3 regions of the Rossellomorea sp. GAMAL-10_SWC genome follow, and region 2 is predicted to be linked to each of the others. Evidence: riboswitches for the same ligand, from Rfam matches in the RefSeq annotation. Region 2 holds a riboswitch; each other region holds the start of a gene.
What was found. Region 2 has a riboswitch for cobalamin ahead of V5E38_RS11955 (ABC transporter substrate-binding protein). Riboswitches for the same ligand answer to the same signal wherever they lie in the genome.
Positions count from the first base shown of each region.

Region 1: linked by a shared signal. The riboswitch ahead of metE (5-methyltetrahydropteroyltriglutamate--homocysteine S-methyltransferase) and the one ahead of V5E38_RS11955 (ABC transporter substrate-binding protein) in region 2 are both predicted to bind cobalamin.
Region 3: linked by a shared signal. The riboswitch ahead of V5E38_RS08565 ((2Fe-2S) ferredoxin domain-containing protein) and the one ahead of V5E38_RS11955 (ABC transporter substrate-binding protein) in region 2 are both predicted to bind cobalamin.

Region 1 is NZ_CP144911.1:1,245,105-1,253,612, reverse strand. It holds gene metE (5-methyltetrahydropteroyltriglutamate--homocysteine S-methyltransferase) at 1-2,191, opposite strand, end outside; cobalamin riboswitch at 2,339-2,537, opposite strand; gene V5E38_RS05980 (amino acid permease) at 2,803-4,191, opposite strand; gene brnQ (branched-chain amino acid transport system II carrier protein) at 4,321-5,676, opposite strand; gene V5E38_RS05970 (TSUP family transporter) at 6,324-7,085, opposite strand; gene V5E38_RS05965 (TrmB family transcriptional regulator) at 7,196-7,978, shown strand; gene V5E38_RS05960 (MATE family efflux transporter) at 8,161-8,508, opposite strand, start outside.
Region 2 is NZ_CP144911.1:2,427,113-2,435,620, forward strand. It holds gene V5E38_RS11930 (protein kinase family protein) at 1-86, opposite strand, end outside; gene V5E38_RS11935 (hypothetical protein) at 192-338, opposite strand; gene V5E38_RS11940 (cob(I)yrinic acid a,c-diamide adenosyltransferase) at 625-1,194, opposite strand; gene V5E38_RS11945 (ABC transporter ATP-binding protein) at 1,224-2,009, opposite strand; gene V5E38_RS11950 (FecCD family ABC transporter permease) at 2,006-3,058, opposite strand; gene V5E38_RS11955 (ABC transporter substrate-binding protein) at 3,024-3,983, opposite strand; cobalamin riboswitch at 4,106-4,278, opposite strand; gene V5E38_RS11960 (ATP-binding protein) at 4,424-6,208, opposite strand; gene V5E38_RS11965 (response regulator transcription factor) at 6,208-6,927, opposite strand; gene ccsB (cytochrome C assembly family protein) at 7,163-8,329, opposite strand; gene resB (cytochrome c biogenesis protein ResB) at 8,350-8,508, opposite strand, start outside.
Region 3 is NZ_CP144911.1:1,750,628-1,759,135, reverse strand. It holds gene cobK (precorrin-6A/cobalt-precorrin-6A reductase) at 1-24, opposite strand, end outside; gene V5E38_RS08575 (sirohydrochlorin chelatase) at 21-923, opposite strand; gene cobJ (precorrin-3B C(17)-methyltransferase) at 986-2,611, opposite strand; gene V5E38_RS08565 ((2Fe-2S) ferredoxin domain-containing protein) at 2,665-3,048, opposite strand; cobalamin riboswitch at 3,175-3,356, opposite strand; cobalamin riboswitch at 3,535-3,721, opposite strand; gene V5E38_RS08560 (YbjQ family protein) at 3,993-4,313, opposite strand; gene V5E38_RS08555 (polysaccharide deacetylase family protein) at 4,732-5,433, shown strand; gene V5E38_RS08550 (MGDG synthase family glycosyltransferase) at 5,516-6,619, opposite strand; gene V5E38_RS08545 (hypothetical protein) at 6,652-7,224, opposite strand; gene V5E38_RS08540 (SNARE-associated domain-containing protein) at 7,375-8,007, opposite strand; gene V5E38_RS08535 (sensor histidine kinase) at 8,035-8,508, opposite strand, start outside.

The DNA of each region.
Region 1 (8,508 bases), 1.2 Mb from region 2:
CACAGTCTGGATTAACCCAAAATCTATTTGCATCACACACTTTTAAAGAACTAATAATATTTTCTTCTATTTCCTCAACCGATGGTACCCTCGGACTATGAATATCATACACGCCTAAACCAATTCCAAATGGATAAGGGGACTCAGCTAAATAAGTAGAAAATTCTTGATGACTTCTTGCATGTTCAATTGAAATAACATCTGCATCTAAATCAATAATTGTGTCCATAATATCGCTAAAATTGCTATAACACATATGAGTATGTATTTGTGTTTCATTTCGGACGCTTGAAGTAGCTAAACGAAATGCTCTCGTTACCCAATGTAAATATTGACCCCAATCTTTTTGCTTCAATGGTAAACCTTCTCGAATTGCAGGTTCATCAACTTGAATAATTGAAATGCCAGCCGTTTCAAGTGCTTTTACTTCTTTACGTAAAGCTAGTGCAATTTCATTTGCTATTTCTTCTCTTGTACGATCCTCACGAACAAACGACCAATTTAATATTGTAACTGGACCTGTTAACATTCCTTTGACTGATTTAGCTGTTAAGCTTTGTGCATACTCAGTTTCATTTACAGTAATTGGCTTTGTAAATTCAACTTTACTAAAAATAATTGGCGGTTTAACACAGCGTGATCCATAAGATTGAACCCATGCTTTTTTCGTAAATGCAAATCCCTCTAGTTTCTCACCAAAATATTCAACCATATCCGTACGTTCATACTCACCATGTACTAATACATCCATATCAATATTTTCTTGAATCTCAATCCACTCTTTAATTTTCAATTTAATTTGATTCATATATTCTGAATCATCAATTGTTCCTTTGCGCCATTGCTGTCTTATTTGTTTAATTTCCTTCGTTTGAGGGAAACTTCCAATTGTAGTCGTTGGTAAAATCGGTAAATTCATTACTTTATTTTGTAATGGATATCTTAAATGGAATGGTACTGGTCTTCTAAAATCTTCTTCATTAATGGATTCCAGTTCATTACTAGTTGAATGATTTTTTTTGCTAAGCTGTTTTAAATTTACTAAACAATTACTTGCATATTTAACTTCATTTTCAAACATGCTCGCTTTGTTTATAAATAAACTTTTTAGTATCACTAACTCTTCTAATTTTTCATCAGCAAACGATAATGCCTCGAACAATGTTTCATTTAATAATTTCTCTTCAACTTTTGTAACTGGTACATGAAGCAAACTACAAGACGGTTGAATCCACCAATCTTTTGGACTTATTTCTTTTTTAAGAGAATTTAAAAAATCAATGGAATCATTTAAATCATTTCTCCAAATATTACGCCCATTAAGTATTCCTACGCCTAATACCTTGTCATTTGGAAATCCGTACTTCAGGATCGACTCTAAATTTCCATCTTTACCGTGAACAAAATCAAGACCAATACCTGATACTGGGAATGAAATTAGTTCTTTATATTGTTCAACTGCTTCAAAGAAAGTTTGAAGCATAATTGATAATGTAGGTACAGCTTTTGCGATTTGATCATAAACTTCTTTCATAAAACGAATATCTTCGCTTGACTCTTCTAACACAAAACATGGTTCATCAATTTGTACCCACTCAACACCTTCATTCTCTAGCTCTTTAAGCATTTGTATATAGAGGTTTACTAGTTTATTAATTATGTTTCGTTTTTCTTCTTCCTGGTAACCTTTTGCTAACTGTACAAATGAATAGATTCCTAGAATGACAGGTTTCGTTTTTATACCAAGCTCAATTAGAGCCTCTTTGTATGCTTCTAATGGCTTATTGAATAGCAATTTAGATTGCTTCTCTTTTTGATATTCAGGAACGATATAGTGATAGTTTGTATTAAACCATTTCGTCATTTCACAAGCTACAATGTTTTTACTACCCCTTGCTAATGCAAAATACGTATCTAGACTTGGTCTTTCATTTATTTCACCAAATCGACCAGGAATCCAACCAAACATAGTAGCAAAATCTAACACATGATCATAAAACGTAAAATCATTTACAGGGACTAGTTCCACACCTAAATCGTACTGTTTTTTTATTGAGCTTAATCTTAGTGATTTCATTTCCTTCTCAAATTCTTCTTGATTAATTTTCTTTTGCCAAAAGCTTTCTAACGTTTTTTTCCATTCACGATTTTCACCAATTCTCGGATATCCTAGATTACTTATTTGTACCATCTTTTCCCTCTCCTTTTAACTAAAATAAAAAAGCATTTTTATCTCATAAGAGACAAAAATGCCTTTAAGTTGGAAAACATAAATAATTAGAATACGTTAACTTAAGCTTTCTTTCCATAAGGCACCTCCCTATCTCTCGTAGGTCAAACAGCGTCGTTAGAATAGGCAGGTCTCCTGACTTAAGAATCTTTGTAAATAAAAGCCTTCCCTATTTTAATAAGTGGCATCTTCTTATTTACTCCTCTATTACAGTGGCGGGACCGTGTTGGAATTAAACCAAACTTCCCTTTTAAGTAAATGATTTCAAACTTTGAACTTCATTTACACCTATTCCCTACTATTTAGTTTTCATCATTTTGTCATAAAATGCAAAAATAGTCAAAATATTTTTTTATTTTTCGTTCTATTTTAAAAAAATTTTTATTTTGGATTAAATAAATGCTGTTGATTTAGTAATTCAAGTAATTAAAATATGCGTTCGTATACTAATCTCATCCAGTTTAATTACTGTTTGATCTAATCATACGAACGCATTGATTGTTTATAAAATTTATTTTTTTATTGAATAGCTATGTTCAAAGAAACATCTTACCATCAAACTAAGTAATGTATTAATTAGCTATTTCTTCATCTGATTGAGCATCTAATGGTACACGTTTTCCGATACCAAAAGCATAGAAACAAATGACAAGGATTGCCAAGAAAATAATCCCTACAATAAGTGAGATGCGTGTGTCATCATTAAACCACATACCGATCAATACCATAACTAAATAGGCTAATGTTAAGTAGTTAGTAAATGGTGCAAAAGGCATTTTAAAAGGATGATTTTTAATTTCATCTCCTTTTACTTTTCTGAAACGAATATGACTAATTAAGATGACAAACCACGGGATCATCCCAGGAAGTACACTTGCACTGTATACATACACGAATAAGTTTTTTGGTGCAATAAAATTTAAAATAACGCCAATTACTAAACCAATTAGTACACCGAACGTACCAAATAAAGGCACTCCGTTATTTGAGACTTTTGTAAAATATTTTGGTGCTTGTCCATTTATACCTAATGTATAAAGCATGCGACCTGCACTATAAATACCACTGTTACAACCAGACAATGCAGCAGTGATTACGACAAAGTTAATAATTCCAGCTGCAGCTGTAATACCAAATTTTGCGAAAGTTACAACAAACGGGCTACCAATCGAATTTAGTTGATCCCAAGGGAAAACTGTTACAATTACAAAAATAGCACCAATATAGAAAATTAAAATACGCCAAATAAGACTTTGAATCGCATCTTTTAATGTTTTTTTCGGATTTTCTGCTTCTCCAGCTGTAATACCAATCAATTCAACGCCTTGATAAGCTCCAACAACTAGTGAAAGTGCAAAGAAGAAACCTGACCAACCACCTGTAAAGAATCCGCCATTTTTCCAAAGGTTAGATAGTCCAATCGCATTTCCACCGTTTCCAAGACCGAAGAAAATAAGACCAAACCCTGCAACAATCATTAATAAAATCGTAACGACTTTAATCATTGCAAACCAAAATTCAAATTCACCAAATGATTTAACGGAAATTAAATTTGCTGCACCAAGAATCACAATTGCAATAATTCCTGGTATCCAAGCAGGTAGGTCTGGAAACCAGTATTTCATATATGCCCCAACTGCAATAATTTCTGACATTCCAACAATAACCCACTGGAACCAATTACTCCAAGCAGTCATATACCCTGCTAAAGGGTGTATATATTTATGGCCAAATGTCGCAAATGAACCTGTACTTGGCTCTAGGTATAGCATTTCCCCCATTGCACGCATAATGAAGAAGATAAAAATCCCCGAAATTGCATAAGCAAGCATTACTGAAGGGCCCGTCCAATGAATTGTACTCGTTGAACCCATAAATAAACCTACACCGATTGTTCCGCCCAAAGCAATCATCTGAATATGGCGCGCTTTCAATCCTTTTTTCAATTCCTTTTGTACCATTCTATTTCCTCCCCTTTCTGATGAAACAAGTGTCACTTTTTGAATCAAACTTAAAAACTTCTCCCCTAAAACCATTACTAACTTACTTTAGAATATTTACAGTTAAAAACCTGCTCTATCTTCCTATAATTAACTGATCTTTCGAATTGAACTAGGAATATTTTTCTTATTTTTCTTACGTAAAATACTAATAAAATAACCAATAAAACCACCAATAATAGCTGGAAATATCCAACCTAAACCTAAACTATACAACGGGAGGTACTTATTGAAAAGATGATGAATTACTTCAATCTGTATTCCAGCTGAGTTTAACCCATCAAATAGACTCACAATAAAAGTTAAGATCAAACTACCTTGATACACTTCTGACCTACCTTGAAAAGTATAGTGTAAGAATGTTAAGAAAATTAAGGATATAGCGATAGGATATAGTGTCATTAATACAGGAATCGAAACTTTAATTAGCTGTGTTAACCCTATATTTGCTATAAGAGTACTAAATACAGTCATAATAATCGCAATTTTTTTGTAAGAAATGGCTGGAAACAATTCATGAAAAAAAGTAGAACAAGCAGTGATTAGACCTACACTCGTAGTCAAACATGCCACTGTAATCATTAAACCTAATAATATTGCCCCATAAGAACCAAAATAATAGTCTGAAACTTTCGCTAAAACTTCAGCTCCATTATCTAGTCGACCAAGTTTCTCAACACTAGAAGCCCCCATATATGTAAGAGCTGAATAGATTATTGCTAAAAGTGAAGCAGCTATTGCTGTTGACTTTCCACAAATGATCATAAGCTGTTTTTTAGTCGTAACTCCTTTTCCTTTAATTGCGTTTACAATAATAATTCCAAAAACAAAAGCTACAAGAGCATCCATTGTTAAATAGCCTTCTTGGAAACCTTTAAAAAACACATTTGTTGTGTACCCTTTAAATGGCTCTTGAAATTTCCCAATTGGATGAACAATAGCGATAACAACAAGCAATCCGATAAACGTTAATTTAATAGGAGTTAGAAATTTTCCTACTACATCAATAATCTTTGTAGGATTAAGTGATAACAAGCATGTAACTGTGAAAAATAAAATTGTAAATATGATTAATGCACCAGGACTTGCATCATTTGATAAAAAAGGTTTAACGCCAATTTCAAACGATACATTCCCTGATCTAGGGATAGCAAAAAATGGACCAATTGCTAGATAAAGAACCGTAGTAAATACAATACCAAACAACGGATGTACACGTCTAGCTAAAGATTGCAAATTTTTTTCACCTGAAAAAACAAAAGCTGTAACACCTAACAATGGTAATCCAACTCCAGTAACTAAAAAGCCTGCATTGGCGATCCATAAGTTTTTTCCGGCTAACTGTCCAAGTATGGGTGGAAAAATTAGATTTCCTGCTCCAAAAAACAGTGCAAATAACATAAAACCTAGAATGATTATAAAAGTATTAGGTACTCTTGGTGACATAAACAACAACTCCGATTAATAATTTGTATAAAGTTTCTCAATTGGACTAATTTTCAGACCAAACAATCTTACCTCACATTTTCATCAAATTCAATAAATTTTATTATAATAAGATATTGTTTGTTCGCTTGATTATATTTTGTCACAAAATTTTCAAATCTATAAAACCCAATTCAATTGAATCTCTTTAGATTTGTTGCTTCTAGAGTAAAGAATTTGGATTTAAGTGATCTAAAAGTATCAAAAAAAAGCACCTCAGTTAATAAACTTGGGTGCTTTTTTGCTGTTGAAATACAACCTTGTCAATTATAAGAATCATTTGAACTTTTTTTCAAACTTAGCTCTTAAATATTTTTAACTTCTCAAGAATAACCAATTACTAAAGTTTGTTGATCTTATAAACCTGCTCAAACATATTAACATTTAAAATCATTATTAGAAAAGCAAAAATGAATAATATTATAACAAGATTCACTTAAATTACGTCTGTCCATTTTATAATTCAACCCTCTACAGGTACCCCATTCGATAAACAGGAATGCTTTTTTAGAATCTAGTTCTATTTTCCTATTTATTTGATCAATCAATGGTTATTTTAAGGTACACTTTTATATTGTGAGCTTGTAGGAAGATCAGTATTTTAAACGTTATTGAATATAATCATAAATATTCTTCACTAATAGTAAACAGGTTACTGCAATAAAAAGAGCACGTACATATCCACTTCCTTTTTTTATCGCAAATTTCGATCCACATATCGCGCCTGCAATTTGTGCAATTCCCATTATGATTCCATAAGTGTAGTTTACTTTTCCTAAAAACATAAACATTAACAATCCAGCAATATTACTACTAAAGTTTAAAAATTTTGCATTGCCTGCAGACTTTAAAAAATCAAACCCAATCATTAAAAAAGCAAAAATTAAAAATGATCCTGTTCCAGGTCCAATGAACCCATCATAAAAGCCAATCGCAAATATCGTAACTAAAAAAATAATGAATTGATAATTGGGTAAGTTTTTTTGTGTTGAAATGCTTCCCCAATCTTTCTTGAAAATAGTAAAAATTGCTACTGCTCCGAGCATAATTAACATCAATGGCTTAAGCATTTCAGGGTTTAACAAATGTACAGTGTATGCACCTAATAATGAGCCAACAAATGAGAGTGGAAAAAATTTAAGCACTGATTTTAATTCGATTTTACCAGAACGATAAAACATTAATGTACTTGTTAGAGAGCCAATTGTCGCTGCTAATTTATTGGTAGCTACAGCCACTGCAGGGTTAAGTCCAGTGAATAATAATGCTGGTAGTGTAATCAACCCACCACCCCCAACAACAGAATCAATAAATGAAGCTAAAAATCCAAAACAAATTAAAATAATTAATAAAGATGAGTCTAGATGCATTTCTATCAACCTTTCAAAATAGTCACTACTGAAATAGTAACTAACAAATTGCTATCTGTAAATAGTTATTGTAAATTTATTACATAAACAAAAAATAGGAGTGCGAAAAAATGGAAGATCTAGTGCAACAGTTCAAAAAATTAGGTTTTAACGAATATGAAGCTAAATCTTATGTATCACTCGTTAAACAAGGACCTGTAACAGCCTACCAAGTTAGCAAGGACTCAGGTATACCTAGAGCGCGTATTTATGATGTGTTAGGTAATCTTGTTGAAAAAGGAATTGTCTTGAAAGAGGAAATAAATGACACGACACGATATTCACCTCTGCCGGTTGAGATCTTTTTACAGAAGGCCCAATCAGAGTGGCAATCAACTTATTCTGTAATAAGTGACTCTTTAAACGACCTAGAATCATTTGGTGAAAAAGAGGACAACCGTGTAATTACATTAAAAGACTATAAAACGATTATTAACTATTGTGAGACGCTGATAAAAAAAGCAGAAAAACGGATTGTGATTTCAATGTGGGACGAAATGTATGAGGTTTTGAAAAAAGATCTGGTTCATGCGACTGAAAAAGCAACCATTCAAGGAATTACGCTACACGTCGAAAATCCAATAGGGAATCTAGAAAGTCATCGCATTACACCATTTACTGAGACCAAGTCTACAAATCATTGGTTTATTTTGTCGATTGATTCTAAAGAGATGATTTATGGACCATCCATTGAAGAGCGCAGTGTTGCTTTTTATACAAATGATCCAGTTCATATTTATTTATTAGAGGATTATATATGGCACGATGTATTAGTGAATAGACTTGTCCGACGTAGTCAAGACGATTTAGAGCAATGGATTACTTCTGAGCGAAGAGCCTTTTTCACTGAATAATATTAAGCAAATTTAAGGAACAAATAAAATAAAGCATAAGGTCTTGATGAACTTATGCTTTGTTTCCAGTCTATTATCTGTTACACACATTTTGGTTAATAACTTTTTTCAAGGTTTGAATTTTATCATATAATTTTTAATACTGACAATCCCTTTATGCTTTTTTGAGTAATAATTGGTTATTAATGAGCTAGGCTGCTATCTGGCATTTTCTTAAGTTTTCCTAAGTAAGGAATCATTAGAATGGCACCCATAAAGAACGTGATCCCCTCAGTAAGTGTTAAAGACCAAATTATGCCATTTAATCCATAAAAATGATGCAAGATGATGACAACTGGAATGAAAAGAACACCTTGTGTAATTGACATTATTCCTGTTGCAAGTCCTTCACCAGACGCTTGGAAGATACTAGTGAATAAACCAGTGAATCCGTTAAAAACAGATGAAATAAGTTGAGCTGTTAAGATTAATGCTCCAATACTTAGCACAGCTGAATCGCTTGTAAAGAAACCGAGTACTTGAATTTTAAA
Region 2 (8,508 bases):
ATTTTTATTTTAGGAAATTGTATCTTTACTATTTCTTTCGCTAATTCCTCTTCCATTACAATTGCTGGATCCCATATATTAGTCATTTTTTTCTCCTTAAATCAAAAATAGAACTTCACATATAAATGTACTTTACCAAATTTATTAGTAAATTACATTTAAAATAGAAGTTCTAAGAACAAATACTATTATTAAGGATTTGAAACTATTTTTAATTCATGAAAATTTTTATCTGATATAATATCCTTTAATTTTTCTCGATTTCCTCCGATAAATAAAAGGCCAATCGTTAAAACAAACACCACAATCAACAAACATCTCCTAAGAAAATCAAACATTATTTACCTCCCACCTGAAAATGTAAAAAGTGTCTAATCTGCCCAATAACTCGTGGACTATCAACTGGTAATTCAAAAAAAAATTGGACAAAGCTACTTACTCATTTCAAACCTTTAACTCTTATGTATATTACTTAAGATGTATTGAGCAAATCGAAAATGTAAACGACAAGAAGTACTTTTACTAAACATACACTCAATCATTCTATGATGGAAAAATCTTATTTATACAAAAAAATAGCGATTGATTAGAAAAATTTAACTATTCAATCACTATTTTTCTTATTTATTTTTTATCAGTTCGAAATACGATTGCTCCTCGCTCGTATTCTACATCCTTAATATTTAAACGTGTGTTGATTAACCTTGCAAGTGCAAAGAAATAATCAGATAATCGATTCAAATATAAAAATACTGGAAGATGAATATTTTCTTGCTTCATTAATGTTACGACCGTTCTTTCGGCACGTCTTGTTACCGCTCTTGCTTGATGAATGATTGCAGCAGGCTTTGACCCACCTGGTAAAATAAAACGTTGTAATGGGGGAGTTGCTTCCATATATTCATCGATTAATGTTTCAAGCTCTTCAACCATTTTCTCTGTCGTTTTAAAAGGGATGCTATCCTTTACTACTGCCAAATCTCCACCACAGTCAAATAGTTCATGTTGGATCTTTTGAAGTGAATTGTAAATATCTCTCGTATCTTCATGATCTAAATATGTCATTGCGTAACCAACGATTGTATTTACTTCGTCAATTGTCCCGTATGACTCTACCCTTAAATCATCTTTGTCAACTCGTTTGCCTACTAAGCTAGTCTGACCTTTATCCCCAGTTTTTGTATAAATTTTCATGAAAAATCTCTCCTTTTTTCAATTTTAATTTACAATACATTACTTTTATAAATAATGACTTTTTTATTTGTTTCGGGATTATCTAAAATTTGAAAAGATGTGTCATATAAACCTTTTAATAAATCTTCACTTAAAACTGAGTCTGTTTTTCCTTCGATATAAATTTTTCCGTCCTTTAATCCTACTAATCGATCACAGTAAAGACTTGCTAAATTTAAGTCATGAAAAACAGTTACGATCGTTTTATTCTCATGTTTTTGTAATTCCTTTAAAACATCTAAAATTTTAATTGTATGCATTAAATCTAAATGGTTACTTGGTTCGTCTAAAAAAATATATGGTGTTTCCTGAGCAAAGCATTGAGCAAGAAATACTCTTTGACGCTCACCACCACTAATTTCATTTATGAGGCTTTTTTCCATCTTCTTAGTACCAGTCATCATCATTGCGTTATTGACTGCAGTTTCATCGATTGTGGACCAGCTAGGAAAAAAGGAAGACGAATGAGCAAGACGTCCAAGTTTAACTGTTTCTTTTACCTCATAAGAATATGTATAGGAATTTTGTTGTGATAAAACAGCAATTTTTTTTGCTATTTGTTTATTAGACATACTAGATACAAATTCTCCATCTAACATGACATTTCCTTTAGACGGTTTAAAAAGTCCACTAAGAATATTTAAAAACGTTGACTTTCCACTCCCATTTGGACCAATAATTCCTAGCCATTCTCCTTGATTAATAGAATAAGACAGTTCATCCAAATCAGTATGAATTCCATCATATGAATATGAGATATCTTGACATTTAATCATACTTTTCCCCTATTTCTTTTCAAAGATAGTAATATTAATGCAAATATTGGAGCACCAATTAATGAAGTAATTACCCCGATTGGTAACTCTCTTGGGGCTAATACAACTCTTGATAATATGTCCGACCCGATTAAAAATATTGCGCCATTGATCATTGATAATGGAAGTAATTTTTTATGTAATGGCCCTACCAAAGTTCTAGTAAAATGCGGAACAACTAATCCTACAAATCCAATTGTTCCAGAAACAGCTACTGCTGCACCAGACAAAATACTACCAGTTAACAAAATTAAATAAGTGGATTTTTTTACATCAATTCCAATATGTTTTGCATTTGTGCTACCAAATGTCATCGCATCTAGCTGCCTATTTTGACTAAATAAAATTAAGAAAGAAATGATTAAAAACGGTAATAAACTAAGAGAGTACTGAATGCCCCTCCCACCGATATTACCCATTAACCAGCCAATTACTGTACGTAATTCATTATTTGAAAAAGTTATAAATAATGATAATAATGCAGAACAAAACGAACTTATTATAATGCCACCTAGTATGATTGTCTCTACATTAAGAGATGGATCTAGTTTTCGAACAAATAGTAATAATAAGATGAGTGTTCCAAATCCAAATAATATACTAACAACTGGCAAAGTAAAATAAGTTACAAAAGGTAAGCTTATTTGAAAAAATAAAACAACCACTGCTCCTACAGAGGCACCTGAAGAGACACCTAATGTAAAAGGATCAGCTAATGGATTTTTAAGTATTCCTTGAAATGCAACACCTGCCAACGAAAGGCTAGCACCGACTAATCCAGCTAACATTACCCTTGGCACTCGTATATTCATGACAATTGTTTGAATATCAGCTGGAACATAATCAGTTTTAAATAGAGCATCTGAAAAGCTAGAAATAATAGAAGAAAAGGGAATCGATGTAGACCCAATCGAAACCCCTAAAATAAATAAAAAAATTAATAAGATAAATGGAATTAAAAAGATTAAATATGTATTATTTATAAAGCTCTGGGTAAACCGCCTTTGCAATTGCTTCGACTCCCTCTGCAAGTCTTGGACCAGGTCTAGATGTTGTATCTGAATTAACATCATATACACGGTGATTTTTAATTGCGTTTACTGTTTGCCAGTTTTTCCTAGCCATTACAGTTTTTTCTAAATTTGGAACATAATATCCATAAGTAGTTAAAATCACATCAGGATTCGCTTTAATAGCTGATTCCTCACTATACTTAACCCAACCTTTTTCACTTTCAGCTACGTTTTTAGCATGAACAATCGAAAGCATTTCATCTAAGAACGTACCTTTACCTGCTGTATATATTTCAGGTGGTCCTGATATTTCAAGCCAAACCTTTGGATTTGTATTTGCTTTAGCTGTTTTTTTGCTAATTTCATCTAATTTTGTTTTCATACCAGTTACTACTTTTTTCGATTGCTCAGTTTTTCCCGTTATTTCTCCAACTTGTTGAATTGTATCATACACGTCATTAATAGTTGCAGCATTTTTTACAACAAAAACATTAATCCCCGCTTGTTTGATCTGTTCTAAACCGTCAGCAGAAATTCCTAAACTTGATTCATGCGCTAAAACTAAATCAGGTTTTAATGAAATAATTTTTTCAACATTATAAGTCATATCGGCATTATTTCCGCCAACTTTATCAATTGATTTTACTTCTTTTGGATAATTGTCAAAATCTGTTACCCCTACTACATCCTTGCCATCACCAATAGAAAACAAGATTTCAGTATTACTTGGAATAAGTGATACGATTCTTTTAGGTGCCTCTTTAAAGCTAACTTCTTTGTTCGTTGCATCTTTTACAGTCATTGGAAAAGTTGCTTGTTCACTCTTACTTACATTCGATTTTTTTTGTGTGGTATCATTATTACAACCAAATAATCCTAAACACAATAACATAATGATAAAACTTGATAAAAACTTCTTCATTTAAATCCTCCTATTATTTTGGAAAGCATAAAAAAACCCATTCATTTTGAATGGGGCTGAAACAACATATAAATACAAGAATTCTTGCAACTGCTGCTTCAAATTCTTACTCCCCGAAGAATTGAACAAGGATGAATTTAGCAGGTCTACTGACTTTGTTTCAACCTACTCCGACCTTCCCATTCTTAAAGAACAGTGGCTATTCGTTTCGTTCACATTACAGTTGCGGGGACAGTTCTGGATTATACCAGATTCCCTTTTAAGCAATACTTGCACTAAACTCATCAATATTTCATTAATTCAATCGTAAGATAAATTTGGTAAGAATTCAATTATTTTCTTTATATGTTTATTATTTTACTAATTTTTTTTGTTTTTTGTTTGTTTTGCAGTGATATCGTCTCTAAACTTAAAGGTAATATGTTTTATATGAAACAAGATTACTCTACATCTTTTTCGTTCATTCGTAAATTATGCGGTATTTTAACTTTAAATGTCGTTCCCTGTCCTTCTTCACTATAGACCTGAATCGATCCACCATGTGCTGTTACAATATTTTTAACGATTGATAAACCTAAACCCGTGCCACTTCTACCTCTTGTACGAGCTTTATCCGCTTTATAAAAACGTTCAAATACAAATGGTAAATCTTCTTTTGAAATCCCTGCACCTGAATCAATAAAATTAAATGTAGTTGATCTTTCATTTTGATTTACTGAAACAATAATTCTTCCATTTTCATTTGTATGTCTTATTGCATTATCAATTAAATTTGTAAAAACCTGTTCCATCCGATCCTCATCTATGTAGATATTTAAATGCGGAATGTTGTCGATTTCTCCAAATAACTTAATATTTTTTTCCTTTGCTAAACCTTTAAACTTGCGTAAAATCCGATCAACAAATTGTACTAGAGGAACGAAGTCTCTATTTAATTCAGTAAATCCGTTCTCCATTCTTGCTAAATCTAACAAATCATTTACTAATCGACCCATTCTAAGTGACTCATCATAAATGATTTGTGACAATTCTTGCATCTCTTCCTTGGATTCTGCTACACCATCAACAATCGCTTCGCTATAACCTTGTAATAAGGAAATAGGCGTTCGTAGTTCATGAGAAACATGCGCTATAAAATCTTTTCTCATCTTTTCTAACCGTCTTTGTTCTGTAACATCACGAATCACCGCTACAACGCCTCTTATATTTGTTTGATTATAAAGAGGCGACATTAAAACTTGCCAATTGCCTTGATCGAAATTTAATTCTATAAATTGCTTTTTCTCACTTTCGACGACTAATACAAATAAATCTAATAGTTCCTTCGTTAAAACAAGTGAAGAAGGTTCTTCAAATTGATCATCATTAAGCATTTTCAAAAAGCGTTCAGCTGGTGGATTCGATGTCACGATTTGACCTTCTTTATCAATCGAAATTACACCATCTACCATACTTGTAATAATATTAGAAACCTTCTCCTTCTCTTGTTTTAATGCATTCATATTAAAATTTAATTGTTTACTCATCTTGTTAAATGAATACGCAAGTTCTCCAATTTCATCACTTGAATGGATTGGTACTTTCACATTAAAATTCCCTGAAGTCATACTACTTACAACTTCTTTCATCTTTCTAAGAGGAGCTGTAATTTTAGAAGAAAGAAAGAATGAGAAAAATGTTGTTAACACGATCCCAATCGATGCCGCGAGCAAGACAAAATTAGTCGTTTGGTGAATCATCACTTTTACAGGTTGTAATGTTTGGTATATAAATACAGCTCCATTTTTTGAGTTTGTATGTAATGGAACACCTACTACTAATTTTTCTCTCTCACTATTTTCACCATAAACAAGTCTTTTACTGACCTCTTTATGATCAGTTAACGTTTTATTTAAGATTTCATCATTTTTAATTTCTTTAAATGGTAGCTCCTGTATTCCATATGTATTATTTGAATACCATGGCTCTTGACCGTCAATAGAAATGATTACTCTTGAATATCTACTAACAATATTATTTGATAAATACTCAATATCGGAGAGTGGTTGACCATTTTCTATTAATTGTGCAATTTTTGTGGCATCATCCTTCATATTTTGTACTTGAAGGTCAATATAAAATTTTTCAAAAAATCCTATTAAGACAAAGGTCAAGAATGATAATACAAGAGAGACTAGTAAGATAATTGTCAGCCAAAGCTTTCCAACTAAACTTCTTACGATCATTACTCCTGACCTACTTCAAATTTATAACCGACACCCCAAACAGTGACGATCATTTTCGCAGCATCCTCAGAGCTTTTACTCAGTTTTTCTCGCAGACGTTTTACATGTGTGTCTACTGTACGTAAATCTCCGAAAAAATCATATTGCCAAACTGATTTTAATAATGTTTCACGATCAAATACTTTGTCAGGTGCCTTAGCTAAAAACAACAGTAGTTCGTATTCTTTTGGCGTTAAACTGATCTCTTCCCCTTCAACAATTACTTTATGCGCGTCATTATCAATCGTTAGATGCGGAAACACTACGATATCCTTCGCTGAAGAATTGTCGGAAGTAAATACTGGTACAGGGGAAGAACGTCTTAATAGAGCTTTAACTCGAAGAACGACTTCACGCGGACTAAATGGTTTAACGATATAATCATCTGTCCCTACTTCAAAACCTTGAACACGGTTTGTTTCTTCTCCTTTTGCCGTTAACATGATCACAGGAGTTGTTTTTGTTTTTCGTAATTCCCTACAAACTTCAATTCCATCAATTTTAGGCATCATCAAATCTAATACAATTAAGGAATATTCATTCTTCAATGCTAAATTTAAAGCATCCTCGCCGTTTTCAGCCTCATCAATACTATAACCATCACGTTCCAAATACATTTTTAATAATCGTCTAATACGATCTTCATCATCTGCTATTAATATTTTTATATTTTGATCCATAATTTCGACCCCCTCTTCATAATTCTACATAATAAAAATTGTATATTCTAGTATAATTTGTGAACATTTTTACATAATTCTTAGAATTTATTATTTCCATAAAATAGTGAAAAAAAACTAGGAAGTAAGTGTACCATTTCGAGGGAACCAAATTTTAATTCATGTAGATCGAAAATATAAATTAGAAAAAAAGCCCTGTAAAGGAAAGTTTATCCTTTACAGGGCTTTTTATTAATTACGCATAAGAGTGTAAGCCTGCAATGATTAAGTTAACAGCAATTAAGTTAAACATAATAATCGCAAATCCTAGTACGGCTAACCAAGCAGACTTTTCACCTTGCCAATTTCGTTTGAAACGCAGATGTAAGAATACTGCATAGAATAACCATGTTATTAATGCCCAATCTTCTTTTGGGTCCCAGCTCCAAAACTTTGTCCAAGCAATTTGAGCCCAAATCATAGCAAAGATTAGTCCACCAAGTGTAAATACCGGAAAGCCAATTGCTACAGCACGGTATCCGATTTCATCTAATAATTCACTATCTACTTTTTGTACAAAAGGCTGTAAAAATGCACCAATTCGTTTTCTTAAAATTAAACGGATGATTGTATATAATGCTGCTCCGGCAAATACTGACCAAATTACAGTGTTCAATTTTTTAGCATTAACCATAGCTGGCATTTCAGCAAGGGCTTCAAATCGATCTTTTGTAGTCAATTCACCTTTATGTGGACCAACAAGTGATGGAAGATTAAAGACCATTTCTTCTTGTACTTTATCTTTATTAATCCAATTATATTTTGCTTCGTATCCAGATGCAGTAAATGCTGTTGAAATAACAACAAAACCAACAACAGTTACTAAGAAATATAAAACTGCTTCTAGCCAAAATGTTTTCTTTGTTGATACTTTTTGATCAATATTTTTAATTAAATAAATTAGTCCTGTTATAAAACTAATTGCTAAAATAGCTTCCCCTAAAGCTGCTGTCGTTACATGGATATGTAACCAATAGCTTTTTAAAGATGGAACTAATGGTTTGATTTCATGTGGAAATACTGATGCATAAGCAATGATGATTATTGACAATGGTAATGCAAATAATCCAATTATATTTAAACGATACATAAAATAAATCATGATAAACGCAAAAATTAACATCATGCCAAAGAATGTAATAAATTCAAATAGATTACTTACAGGTGCATGTCCAGCTGCAATCCATCTTAAAATAAAATAAGTAATTTGAGATAAGAATCCAATTAATGTAACCGTAATTCCAATTGTACCCCATCTATTTGGACCATTATCATTTGTTTTCAAAGAGCCGCCAAAAAAGAAAGTAGCTACAATATAACAAATAAACGCGATAAATAAAAAATTACTACTTAGCTCGTACATATTTTCCCCCTAGTTAAACACTATTCATTAGCTTGTTGATCAATCGGCAATTCTATTTTTGTGTCTTTAAACACTTTCTTTAATTCCATCTTTAAACCATAATAGTTTTTATTTGTAAATGCCGCAACCCAAACTTCCCCATCTTGATTTTGGATCCAAACACGTCGGTGATACCAATA
Region 3 (8,508 bases), 680 kb from region 2:
TGTTCCGGCTAACACGAAAATCATCCTCTATCTCCAGCCTTTTGCACTGCATGTTCGTGATCATGGTGATGGTCATGATGATGATCGTGGTCATGATCATGGTGGTGGTGATGATCGATATGTTCCATCACATTAAGACGGTATTGACAGGTATCACAGTTCATCTTCACTTCATCACGGAGGGCTTCTTCCACCCGATCTATTAAAATAGTCTGTAATTTTGGATGATAACCAAAATAGTCAGCCAACTTAATTTCAACCGCGGAATATTGATTTTGAATAGGTACCATCATATCTTCTAACCGTTTAATCAGGATGCCAGTGAATAGAAAGTAAGGCAGGATTACTACTTTTTTTGCTCCAAGTTTAATACAGCGCTCAATCCCTTCGTTCACTAAAGGATTGGTCACCCCCATAAAAGCAGGTTCGACGATTTTATAGTTTGTTTTTTCCCATAGTAATCTAGCAATTTTATATAAATCACTATTCGCATCAGGATCGCTTCCGCCACGTCCTAACAAAAGGACAGCCGTATCGTCTTCGATGGTTTCTACATTCTCGCCAATTTCCATTAATCTAGTTTTTAGAATTTCAAATGTTTCCTCATGAACACCAATTGGTCGGCCATAAGTAAATTGAACAAACGGATATTTATTCTTTGCCTCATCAATAGCTGCTGGAATATGAATTTTGGAGTGTCCTGCCTGTAAGAGCATGATCGGAATCAAGACAACATGGTCGGCCCCTTTCTCCACACATAGATCGATGCCTTGATTCACTGTTGGTTGTTCAAATTCTAAAAAACACGTCTCGACCAGGAAAGAATCTTCCCAAGTCTTTCTCATCTCACGGATGAACTCTCGAACCTGCTGATTTCCTTCTTGATCTCTACTTCCATGCCCCACAAATAAAATTGCTCTCAAAATATTTCCTCCCCTTTGTTTGTAAATGCCTTACCTGCCAATTATCGCTAGACTTCTCTCCTTTATTCCCCGCAAACAGCTGCTTCGATTTTAAGATTTGGTGTGATATCCTGGTACACAAAACCTTGAACTTCTTTGACCCGTTTAAAAAATTTATAGAAACGTTCATTTGGATACGCCTTTTGTTGGTACTCTTGAACAATTCCCTCTATGACCCCGACAATTTTGTCCGGTGCGATTCCTTCAGCTACGATTTGGCCATTATGAGCGGTTCTTCCAGCTGTCTTGGCTCCTAAAAATAAATCAAACGCTCCCTTACGATAGACAATGCCAATATCTTCTTTTACGGCTCCATAACAAGCCATGCCGCAGCCATTCACACCAAGTTTCAATTCTTTTGGGAGTTCCATGCCGCCAAGCCTTTCTTGTAGCTCATCGGCATAAGGGATGGAATCCTTCTTTTCTCCGTCACAAAAATCACAGGCTTTTACGGTTAATACGTCGCCAACAGGAGCAATCAAAAAGTTGGCTCTCGTTAGTTTTTCAATAATCTCATCAGGCTTAGAGGTTAAAATTTGCAGCTTCATAAAATGGTCTTGTGTGTATTCCATGACTCCTTCTTTTCCGACAATTTCGGAAAGAATGACCATCTGATGCGCGGTAAATTTTTTATTGGCGACACCAGGGCTGACCGCTACCTCAAAAATAGATTGAAAGTCTTGCTTCACAATTAAACCTTGGGTTTGTCCATAGGTCTCACCAAGGATCATTTGCAAGGCTTCCTCAGCCAACTCTCTTGGCGACTCTTTCACAGAGGTTGGGGTGACTAGTTTCTTGTTTACTGGCATTACATCTTCCATTTGCTCCAATGCCCATGGTTCAGCTTCCTTTTGCAGACGCTGATGCGGTTTCAAAGGTTGAATTGCCTGATTTAATGTATACTTCCGCTGATAACCACGCGGAGTAATCATCAATTCATCGTAGAAAAATGTTGAAGAGTTGCCTATTAAAACGGTAGTTAACATGCCAATTTCATGTTCTAACATTTCTTGTAAATTTGTTAAGACGATCTTTTGACTATCACGGTAGGCACTCTTTACCAATCCTACAGGGGTGTCTGGCGAGCGGTATTTTAATAGAATTTTTTGTGCTTCCATGATCTGACGTGTTCTTCTCCCGCTTTTTGGATTGTATAGGGCAATCACAAAATCAGCTTGAGCGGCCGCTTCGATTCGTTTCTCGATCAAGCTCCACGGTGTTAAATGGTCACTTAAGCTAATCGTACAGGCATCATGCATGACCGGCGCGCCTAATAAAGCAGCACAGGAGTTGATGGCAGAAATGCCAGGGACCACCTCCACTTTTACCCCTGATTCTTTTTTCCAACCTTTTTCAACTAGCACTTCGTAAACAAGTCCTGCCATTCCATAAACACCAGCATCACCGCTCGAAATGACAGCTACCGTGTAACCGAGCTCAGCTTGTTTCACAGCCTCCTGGGCACGGCTCACTTCTTCTGTCATTCCTGTGCTGATGATTTGCTTTCCGGCTATTAATCCCTTGATTAAATCAACGTAGGTTTTGTAGCCGATAATGATATCACTTTCTTGGATGGCTTCCTTTGCCCGTCCGGTAATATGTTTTTCATCACCAGGGCCAAAACCAATAACCAATAATTTACCTTTCACACTATTACGCCACCTTCCACAATTTCAAACTAGAATCCAGCTACTATCCGCTGTTAAATCTTTTCTTTAACCGCTTTTTGTATTCCTTCGATACATTCCGACCCTTCTGGATGTATGAATCCAGCTTCGGAATATTGATAGATCGAATGCTCCTGAAGGCAATGGCCTTCAGCCAGATGACGCTTTACAATCGTAGTTCCCACTTCTGGGGTTACGTTTTTATACCAAGTCCCTGAAGGATAGACGATGGCAACAGGTGCATCCTTACATCTTCCATTGCATCTCGTTCTTGTAGTATGTATGATTGAATCTAAGCTTAAATTGGTGATTTCATTCCGTATTGCTTGTGTCGCTTCCTCCCCACCCTTTCTCATACAGCTGCTGCCGTTACAAATGAGGACATGGTGTTTCGTCCCTTGTAAATTCCAAGTAGTCATGTAACATACTCCCTTTCGTTTTTTCATAAAAAAAGCACCCCTATGGACATAGGGGTGCAGAATAAATACACACAAAAAAATAGCGATGTAAGTTCAGCACTTCTACCTATGTTCCCGTAGGTTGATTGAAGCTATTAGGTAAAGGCAGGTCTCCTGACTTAGGTTCATCATTCTATTGCGTCTTCCCAAATTCCTTCAGTGACATCTGCAATGAACTCCCCATACAGTGGCGGGTACCGTGACGGATTTAAACCGTACTTCCCTATTAAGCACTATTTTCATAGTGCACCAATCCTAATCTATTCAATTTTTAAAAAGACTTGTTTCTTGTAGAGGCATACTATAGGCATAAAAAAATGATTTAGAATCATTAAAACGAAAAAATCCGTTCAACATAAGTTGAACGGATAAAACGCCAGCACAAAGAAAGTTAATAAATAATCCTTTTTGTCCAAACGTTTCATCTTCTCAACCCCCGAAGAAATCGAAACTTTAAAAGCTAAGACAGGTCTCCTGACTTGTGTATCTTCCTACTTTAGACCCTTCCCGTAACGTCCATATAAACGTTTCAGTGGTTTGTCTATTTCGTCCACACTTACAGTTGCGGGGACAGTTCTGGTAATGCTCCAGATTCCCTATTAAGCCCTAAGGCATCTTAACGAATTGTTAACAAATTAATATTCAATTTATTAGATATTTATTAGATATTATTATTCTAGTCTATCAGAATTAATATTTCAAGAGGTTATTAAACTACTTTAAGGAAAACGCTATCCTCCAATAACTTCATCTTTTTTAAGTAATTGAATTATTATAGATATAAAAGAAATTAAATATCTTCATTTCTTTTTTTAAAACTTATTGTTATTTAAGGACAAGTAAAAAGAGAACTCTTCGTGGGTTTTCTTGTAAACTTGTCCGTGAAATTGTCCGCACTTTTTTTATTATATTTTCTCGACTACTACTGCCGTTCCATAAGCGACAATTTCACTCATGTTTTGCCCTATTTCACCTGAATCAAAACGCATCATGATAATTGCATTTGCATCCATTTCACTAGCATTTTTAGTCATTCGATCCATTGCTTCTTTTCTCGCATCCTCAAGCATTGCAGTGTATTGTTTGATTTCTCCACCAACAAGACTTTTTAGACCAGCTAAAATATCGCCACCAAGTCCTCTACTACGTACAATAACTCCAAATACAGGACCCTTTACTTCAACTAGTTTATACCCTTCAATGTTTTCAGTTGTAACTACGATCATAATGTTCACCTCAAAATTTTTATTCTTTACACAAAATTATTTTCCAATTTTGTGTATGTATTTCAATGCCATTTTTAAACTTCATTAATTAAAAATGGAAAATTTGAAACGTATATTGTATTAATTCTATGTAATTGGTTTAATCCCTTTTTACAAAAGAGAAATTCATTTTTTCAGAAAATTAATATTCGTTAAAATTTCCGAGACTGATTTTTCTATTTCAATTGATGACTTCTTATTTACATCTATAAATTTAGTGCTAAACTTTAATCATTCTCATTTTACCATCTACTCACTTTTCGAGAGCACAATTTTATTTTATCATAATATTATCTGCATTTAATTACCAACAAAATATAAATTGGACTATAATAATGTTATATGATTATTATTATTTAAAGGTAGTTAAGGAGAATTTATGCTTAGAATTTTCATCATTATCGGGGGGTTACTATTATTATTATTTATTCTTTATGGACCAATCCCGAGTTTACTAACACGTTTATTTAAATTCTTTTCAATCCATCAAGTTTATTCTAAAAGTCAAAAACGAATTGCTTTAACTTTTGATGATGGTCCACATCCAGTTTATACGAATTTACTTTTAGATTTACTCCAAAGTCATTCGATTAAAGCAACTTTTTTTGTATTAGGTTCAGCGGCAGAAAAGTATCCTACGATCATTAAAAGAATACATGAAGATGGTCACTTAATCGGAATACACAATTATAAACATAAATGTAATTGGTTTCTCAGTCCAAAACAATTAAAAAATCAAATAAAAAAGACTGCAAGTATTATTAAGAAAATAACGAACGATAACCCACTTTATTATCGACCACCTTGGGGGTTAGCTTCACTTCCACTTCTATTTCAGAAAAAGCTTAAAATTATTTTATGGTCTGTAATGGCAAATGATTGGAGTAGTAAAAAAGGAAGTGAAGGCATTTATAGTCTTTTGTTAAATCAAACGAAACCAGGAGCAATTATTTTATTACATGATAATGGAGATACATTTGGTGCAGACGAGGATGCTCCTATTCATACAATAAAAGCGTTAGAGAGATTTATTGAACATTGTTTACAAAACCAATATCAGTTTGTTAGGATTGATCATTAGCTTATTAAAACTAAACACCACAAGGAAACTCTTTACCTTGTGGTGTTTTTACGTATTCATAAAGTTATTAGTCATAACACTCTTAAGAAATGGAACTAAAAATATCATTGACAATTAATTGTGAACTAAATCCTTTATTTAATGCGGTTAAAGATGATTTCATTTGTTCTAAATGATTTGATTTGAAAAGAATTCGATTAATATAAAAAGTTAATTCATTTAACGACTTTACTGTTACTGAAGCACCAGCATTTTCAAATATTCTGGAATTCTCTTTTTCTTGTCCTGGTGTTGGTTTATATAGGATTGTCGGTAAATTACATGCAATACATTCTGATAATGTAATACCACCAGGCTTCGTAATTAAGAGATCAGATTTTTTATACAAATTACGTATATTATTTACGTAGCCAAATACTTGTAGGCGGTCTTTGTATTCTTCATTTAACTTACATAATTTATTATAAAGTATGCGATTATAGCCACAGACAACTGCTACATTAAGTTTTGTTTCAGCAAGTAACTGCTTGGCCATTTTTTCTACGTCCTTTAATAATCCAACTGCTCCAGCAACTATTAAGATTTGGTCGTTTGATTTCGATTTATTTGTACCTTCATTTAAAAAATCTAATTCTTTAAATTCTTGTCGTAGAGGTATACCAGATACAAATATTTTCGATAAAGAAACACCTAAATTTACCATCTGATGTATTAATCCTTCTGTCGCTATATAGTAACGATCGATTTCATTATGAATCCATGAACGGTGAATATAATAATCGGTAATAACTGTATATAATTTACAAGGATGTGATGAATATTTCTTCCATTTTGCTACAGACCCTACTGGAAATGTAGTAATGATAATATCAGGCTTCTCTTTTTGAAGAATACTTTTTATATTCTTTCCGCATAATTCTAAAAGCCTGTCAAAAATGACTGTACTGAATAATTTCTCAGTCCCATAGAAGAACCATTTATAAATTGTTTGGGCATGTTGGAATAATTGCAAATGAATATTTTTTGCAAATACATTTATTGTTGGATATGCTTCTTCGTATATATCAATAATTGTTACATCGTTAAAGTTAATATGTTCAAACTCACTTTTTAGCGCTTTTGATACTTCTTTATGCCCATTTCCAAAACTCGATGTAACGACAAGTATTTTAGGCTGCAATACCATACTAATCAACCTCTTTTGAATAGACAAATTAATTAAACGAATGTATGAATTAACATTGAGATTACAACTGCAAATGAAAGATAGTAATGCCAGTTTTTATCTTTTCGTTTATATCTTAAAAAACCGAATATCCCTAATGGAACTAAGAGTAAATAAGTTATAACACCTGAAATATAAACAGCATCTGTTTTCCATTCAAAAAAAGTCATAATCACAGAGTGTACTGTAATAAAAGCAAAAGTAATTAACGAGATTGGGACATGTATTAACTTACACCATTTCAATAATTTAGCTAAGTATTTCTTAAATCGCTTTTTGTCATTTAATTTTTTAAATCGAATTAAAAAGTATAGTGGAAAGAGAATAAATGCCGCAAATACACCTATTCTTCCAAGGGAACCTTTATCTTTCGCATATATTTTTAATGGATTTATTTTATGAAAACCATGTTGTATTCCATTTTGTATCTGTGGTCCCATATTCGTTAATAATTCAGTTCGATGCGAAACTTTCCACCCTGCAATGATGAAAATAATGATCGAAATTGCTAATGCTATATAAATTAATTTTCTCTCAGATTTATTTTTTATCCAATTACTAATCAATTTGACCTATTCCTTTCAAATTTTGAAAAAATATTAGAATATACATGTCCATATTCGCCTCCCTTTATATACAAAAATGTACAAAATAAAAGTGAAAGTTTAATGAAAATTGTATTATGTTTTACTAAAATTGATTAATTTTGTTTCAATTTATTTTTTCTTAATAAATTTTCTAATTACATCGATTATTATTGGAATGATTGAAACGAAAATGATTCCAATCGTTAATAGCCCAAAATGATTTTTAACAAAAGGAATATTACCAAAAAAGTAACCAATCGACACCATTAGTCCAACCCAAAGTGTCGCTCCGAAAATGTTATATGAAATAAATTTTGAATAGTTCATTTCACCAATCCCTGCTACAAATGGAGCAAAAGTTCTTACAATCGGAATAAACCTTGCTAGTACAATAAATTTAGAACCTTTCTGTTTGTAAAAGTTTTCAGTTTCATGAATGTATTTAGTATTTATTTTTTTACTTTTACTTAATTTACTTCCGAATTTCTTACCTATAAAATAATTTAAAGAATCACCTAAACTAGCTGCGACTATGAAAAGGATTAATAATCCAAAAAAGTTTAATAAATGTAAGGAAGCAAGTGCACCTGCTGTAAAAATTAATGAATCTCCTGGTAAAAATGGTGTCACAACAAGTCCTGTTTCCAATAAAATAATGAAAAATAAGATCAAATAAGTTATTGCCCCATAGTTATGCACAAAAGTTAATAAATGTTGATCTAAATGCAATATGAGATCAATTAAATTTTTAATAATCTCCATATAACTCTAACTCCCCCAAAATTTTCTCTATATGTTTGTCTTAATTTGAAACAAATTTGAAATCGGAATTTTAATTTTAAAACTGCTACCCTTACCGATTTCGCTATTAACAATAATTTTTCCATTTAAAGACTCTATAATCGATTTTGCGATCGATAAACCGAGACCAGTATTACCTTCGTCTCTTGACCTATGCTCTTCGATTCGATAAAACCGATTAAATATTTTATCTTGTAGCTCTTTTGCAATTCCAATACCATTATCATTTATTACATAATAGAAATAGTTTGCTTTTTTCTCTGATCTTACGTAGTAATTTAACGAAATTGTACGATCCTCAAGTGAGTATTTAATCGCATTATCAACAAATATATTAATCAATTGTTTTAGACTTTCTTGATTCGTTTTAACGATAAATTTCTTATCATTTAATAGCTGTATTTTTTGTTTTTTTTCCGATGCTTTATATTGCCATGCTTTTTGAATTTGTTCAGAAAATTC